Regions from separate parts of the Pseudoalteromonas sp. S4492 genome, predicted to be linked through region 2. Evidence: predicted binding sites of a transcription regulator. Region 2 holds the regulator's gene; the other holds the start of a gene.
What was found. The regulator LexA, encoded in region 2, represses DNA repair genes until DNA is damaged. The targets are predictions, from matches to a motif close to TACTGTATNNNNATACAGTA.
Positions count from the first base shown of each region.

Region 1 (3,184 bases), on a different contig from region 2:
AACAAAAATTACAGCTCCTAGCTATCAATTGCTTTCTGACGACAGCCTCACTTTGGCGCAAACGTTAGGTCTAGCGTTTTACTTAGATGACAAAACAGCAAAGATTTACCGCAATAAGCTTGGGGTTAACTTTGTCTCGTTAGAGGGTGAAGCGAAAGTAGCACTGCCAGTACCCGCAGTATTCGTGATAGATACAAATGGGTTAGTTCATTTTCAATACGCCAACCCAAATTACAAAGTCCGCTTAACAGAAGATTTATTACTAGCCGCTGTTAAATCAGTTAGCGAGCAATAATTTAGTAATCGATAAGCAGACCATGCGTCTGCTTATCGGCCTTGTGTAAATTCTTGCCAAGATTCAATTAAATCAACAAAGTCTTCAAAACCACAGCCACTGCACAGGCCTTCTTCTTCAAGCATTAAATCATCATCTTGGTAGGCAACTAAGTCTTCGTTGTCTTGATGTAATGCATGAGCTTCGAATAGCGCTTCGTCTTTACTTAAGATCAAATCAATTTCTTGACCCTGTAAGGTTAAAGGCTCATGACTGCTCTTAACCGCAGAGATCAACGCTTGCACCATCGCGATTTTTTCTTTGCCGACTTCTTCATTTAGCCAACGGCCAATAACTGCATGCTCAGAGGAGATTTTAATGCGTAAACCGCTAATAGGATCGCGGATAAATTGATATTCCATGGAGGGTACTCATAATACGTTATCTGCTAATTATACCGTTTGCAGCTAAACGTGGCGAGTTTTGTAGCTTTAAAGCAGCACGAGCGCCAACGTGGCGCTCGTGTTTATGCTATTTAAAATAGCTAGACTCTCGATTTGAAACGCGCAGCATCAATAATCGCCCATAGGTATACGATTGGCAGTAAAATAAAGCCAACTGCAACATAAATTAGTGCACCACTAATAACCCATGCTAAAAAGAATGCAATAGCCGCCATTAAACGACCTTGTACCAATTGTCCTAAACCAGGAAAAAAGATATTACATATTGCTGCGATTACATTACCGCCAGAACCTTGCTCTGCCATACTAACCTCTGTAGTTTTTAATGATTATACTTTTAGTAAACACACTTTATGCCAACTTATTATGGCTTACAAATCAAAGCGTTAAAAAGTTACGTTATTTTGATTTTAGTTTTTTTTGCTAAAAATCGGTCAAATTCACAATTTTTATACTTCAATTTTAATGACTTGCCCAAATAGCTGTTTATAAAAACAGTATTTTATTTAGCCTTGCATAAACACCTGTTATACTCCACCCATTATAGATTGAAAAGGCGTAACGATGGACGTTTCTGAATTACTCGATGGCTTAAATGACAAACAACGGGATGCAGTCGCAGCCCCATTGCAAAATATGCTAGTACTTGCAGGTGCAGGTTCTGGTAAAACTCGAGTACTTGTTCATCGCATCGCATGGCTCATGCAAGTTGAGCAAGCTTCTGCATACAGCATCTTTGCGGTAACCTTCACTAACAAAGCCGCGAAAGAAATGCGCACTCGTGTAGAAGAAACCTTAAAAGCACCGGTTGGTGGTATGTGGATTGGTACTTTCCACGGCTTATCTCATCGTATTCTGCGCGCCCATCACCGTGAAGCGAACTTGCCTGAAAGCTTTCAAATTTTAGATTCTGACGATCAACAACGTATGATCAAACGCTTACTTAAAGCGATGAACATCGATGATAAAAAGTGGCCAGCAAAACAATTTGGTTGGTATATCAGCGCGAAAAAAGATGAAGGTCTGCGACCTAAAGACATTCAAGCCTACGATATTAATGAGCAAATGATGCTGAAAGTCTATGCTGCATATCAAGAGGCTTGTGACCGTGCAGGTTTAGTCGACTTTGCAGAAATACTGCTGCGCTGCTACGAAGTACTTAAAAACCACCCAACACTTTTACGTCATTATCAACAGCGTTTTGCCCATATGCTGGTCGACGAGTTCCAGGATACTAATACTATTCAGTATGCCTGGTTAAAATTACTCGCAGGTGACACTAACAGTATTATGATCGTAGGTGATGATGACCAAAGTATCTATGGCTGGCGTGGCGCAAAAATTGAGAATATCAAACGCTTTTTAACTGACTTCGAAGCCGAAACCATTCGCCTTGAACAAAATTACCGTTCAACGGCAACAATCTTGAAAGCATCAAATGCGCTGATCAAAAACAATGCTGAACGCATGGGTAAAAGCCTGTGGACAGACGGCAATGATGGTGAGCCTATTTCTGTTTACGCTGCGTTTAATGAGTTAGACGAAGCGCGCTTTGTCAGCAGCAAACTACGTAGCTGGCTAAATGCAGGTAATGCATTACAAGATGCCGCCATTTTATACCGTAACAATGCGCAATCTCGTGTACTCGAGGAAGCGATGCTACAAGAAGGTTTAAAATACCGTATTTACGGCGGTATGCGCTTCTTCGAGCGCCAAGAGATCAAAGATGCACTTTCGTATTTACGTTTAGTGGGTAACCGTCAAGATGATGCTGCTTTCGAGCGCGTTATTAACACCCCTGCTCGCGGCATTGGTGATAAAACACTAAGCCACATTCGTGATTGCGCGCGCAATGAGTCATTGCCACTTTGGTATGCCGCAAAAGCTATTATCGAGCAGCAGCACTTATCTGGCCGTGCAGCGAGTGCCGTCACTAAATTCTTAGAGCTTGTTGAGCATATCGAAGATAAGATCAGCGATCTCACCTTAGAAGAGCAAGCGAAATACGCCATTCAAAGCTCGGGGTTAATGGCAATGTATCAAGCTGAAAAAGGTGAAAAAGGCCGTGCCCGCGTAGAAAACTTAGAAGAGCTAATTAGTGCTTGTGGTCAATATGAACTCCCAGAAGATGAAGAGTTCAGCTCACCACTACAGGGCTTTTTGGCTTATACCTCACTAGAATCTGGCGAAGGTCAAGCTGACGAGCACGAAGACGCGGTGCAAATGATGACTCTGCACTCAGCAAAAGGCCTAGAATTCCCACTGGTATTTATGGTTGGTGTTGAAGAGGGCATGTTCCCATCACAACAAAGTAATGAAGAGTCTGGTCGTTTAGAAGAAGAACGTCGCCTCTGCTATGTTGGTATGACTCGCGCAATGGAAAAACTATACATTAGCCATGCAGAAAGTCGCCGTTTATACGGACAAGAAAAATACCACAGCCCAT
Region 1 covers NZ_PNCP01000071.1:4,905-8,088, reverse strand. Annotated here, with positions in the region: gene CWC28_RS19805 (peroxiredoxin-like family protein) at 1-295, shown strand, start outside; gene CWC28_RS19800 (YacL family protein) at 328-696, opposite strand; gene CWC28_RS19795 (hypothetical protein) at 819-1,043, opposite strand; gene uvrD (DNA helicase II) at 1,303-3,184, shown strand, end outside.
Region 1: a site for LexA is predicted at 1,219-1,238, ahead of uvrD (DNA helicase II). Genes of this name have one in related genera too.

Region 2 (3,184 bases):
GCAACCCCATACCTGTTGGCTGATGACAAGCGGCACAACTAGCCATGTAGACTTGCTCACCCAAGGTCATGAGCTCTTCTTTTGGTAATGTTTGATCGAGTAAAGCTGCATCAGCGGCTGCTGCATTGGCTTTTTCTTGTTTGGCATCAGCAAGCCAATTAGCAAACTCATCTTCAGGAAGGGCTTTCACTACAACGGGCATAAAGCCATGATCTTTACCGCATAACTCTGCGCATTGACCACGATACACACCCGGCTCGTTAATACGAGTCCACGCTTCATTAATAAACCCTGGGTTTGCGTCCTTTTTAACCGCAAAGTCAGGCACCCACCACGAATGAATCACATCGTCAGAGGTCATTAAAAAGCGAACTTTTTTATTGATAGGCAGTACCAAGGGTTTATCAACTTCAAGCAAATAATGCTCAGTTTTTTCTGCTTGGTTGTCTATTTGATCTTTCGGTGTAGCTAGAATTGAGTAGTAGGCAATATCTTCACCCATGTACTCGTAATGCCATTTCCATTGCGAGCCAGTCACTTTAATTGTGATATCGGCTTTAGAGGCATCTTCCATAGCAATGAGGGTTTTTGTTGCAGGCACAGCCATCGCGATTAGTATAACAAACGGAATGGCAGTCCAAAGTATTTCAACTTTTGTACTTTCATGAAATTGGGCTGGCTTAGCCCCTTTAGATTTACGGTGGTGTATTAAAGCCCAAAACATCACCGCAAAAACGATGATGCCAATCACACAACAGATAATAAATATCGTCATGTGTAACTCATAAACATTATTACTTATATCAGTCACCCCTTTACGCATATTGAATTGGCTGTTTGCCAATGCAAATTGCACAGGTGCGAGTAATATAAGCCACAAGGCGTAACGCAGTTTACCCATGTGACGGCTCCTTTAAATGCTATTGCAAGACGCAAAGCGAAAAGGCGTTACAGCAAGGTGCCCATTCGTATTTTTATTGTTTAGAGCGAATTCGTATCATCACGACGCAATGAAATGATACAAGCCCGTTGTATAACTCCCTGACACGTTTAGGTGTGTCAATTTCGTAAATAGGTGTTAATACAATGTACTAACCAATTAGTTAAAAAATGAGCAATAAGCAAGTTTTAGTGATAATAAATGTTTATTTTGGTGCAAAAATAACAACTATAATCAGCGCGTTATTTAATGTTTAGGCGTACAAACAAAATACAAAAAGAGAGGGAAACTGCGCCATATAAGGCTTTAAATGATGAGTAAGGATTCACAAATCCTAATTAAGTAGCAAAATTTCGATGGTGCACCAAATTAAGTCAATTTAATGCACCAAGTTGGGAACACTTACATCCAGTCAGCGTTTCGAATAACCCCTACCGCTAATCCTTCGATATTGAACGATTCGTGCTCTAGGTCAACTTCAATAGGTGAAAACTCTTCGTTCTCAGCGTGTAAAAATACTTTTCGGCCAGCTTTTTCTAAACGCTTAACAGTCACGTCTTCATCAACTCGTGCAACAACAACTTGGCCATTTTCAGCAACTTGTGTTCTATGTACTGCAAGTAAATCACCGTCCATGATGCCAATGTCTTTCATACTCATGCCATTTACACGCAGTAAGAAATCAGCGGCAGGCTTAAATAACGACGGATCAACTTGGCAATGGCTTTCAACATGCTCTTGGGCCAAAATAGGTTCGCCCGCTGCAACACGGCCAATTAAAGGTAAACCTAATTGCTCTGGTTCATCTTCTTCGATTAATTGAATACCACGACTCGCCCCAGGCTTCATTTTGATCATGCCTTTTTTTGCCAGTGCTTTTAGGTGCTCTTCAGCGGCATTGGCACTTTTAAAACCCAATGTTTGAGCTATTTCAGCACGCGTTGGTGGCATGCCTGTATCTTTAATAAAGACTTTAATGAGTTCTAAAATTTGCGATTGGCGTTTAGTTAATGGGCGCATACAACTGGTTTTCCATACAGTACATTTAACTGTGAGTATATACAGTTATCTGAAAATCGCAAATTTAATTAACACTGTCATATTGCTACAAAACTTACATTGAACCTCACTCTAAGATGCCATAAGGTATTAGCTTTAATTAGCAGGCTAAGGAAACACAATGAGCATTTGGCACCACCCAATCACGCTAGAGCTATGTAAAGAATTGGAGCAAGGGATCACCGGGCAAGGCACTTTAATGAAAACCATGGGCATTGAAGTGACAGAAATTGGCGATGACTATTTAGTGGCGACGATGCCTGCCATCCCAGAACATCATAACCCTATGGGCATGGTACATGGCGGAGCAAACGTTGTGTTAGCCGAGACAGTGGCAAGCTATGCAGCCAACTTTGTGGTTGATTTCAATAAATTCTACGCTGTTGGCCAAGAGATTAATGCCAACCATATGAAAGCATCACGTAAGGGAGTTTTAACTGCAACGGCTAGACCGCTGCATTTAGGAAAGCGCACCTCTGTTTGGGATATTAAAATTACCAATGCCGCAGGAGAGCTATGCTGCGTATCAAGAATGACCGCAGCGGTAGTAGAGCGCTAAATTCGACCTATTTTTCAACAGGATAAATAGTAATTTCAATCCCTGCGCCAATTGCTGAGATACGTAACAAGGTATCGGCATGCAGGGGTTGATTAAAGCATTTTGGCGAATTACCTGATTCAAAACCTATATCAAATGTTCGTTTTGAGCACGATAACCACTGTTTTAATGCATTGCGCGAGCAAGACTCAATAAGCTCGCAAAGCTGGTTAATCGCTTTATCTGGAGAGCTGATATCTGCGGTTGCTTCAATCCGTGCTAGTTGGCGGTATTCATCTTGGTCATAATGTAAAACCATGGCGTTTTTCTTCAAATCAGCAACAAGCGCACTAATATCGTGCTTTGATTCAAGCTCCAGATCTACATTTAAAAATTGAATTTCCGACATACTCTCGTTTTTACCCTCTATTGATATCGACTGAAACTTTAACTCAGTTTTGTATATATACCAAATCTAGAATACAGTTAATGCGACATTATGCCGCATTGGCAATACAGTTAAACAACTTAAAATAGCACCCATACAACAATAATAACGGGGTAATAATGAATAAACGCATGTTCAAGTATGCTCGTAAAGGGCATAAATGGCTTGGCTACTTGCTCGCTTTACAGATCTTCTTTTG
Region 2 covers NZ_PNCP01000011.1:90,091-93,274, forward strand. Annotated here, with positions in the region: gene coxB (cytochrome c oxidase subunit II) at 1-901, opposite strand, end outside; gene lexA (transcriptional repressor LexA) at 1,343-1,960, opposite strand; gene CWC28_RS04185 (PaaI family thioesterase) at 2,121-2,558, shown strand; gene CWC28_RS04190 (hypothetical protein) at 2,566-2,946, opposite strand; gene CWC28_RS04195 (hypothetical protein) at 3,105-3,184, shown strand, end outside.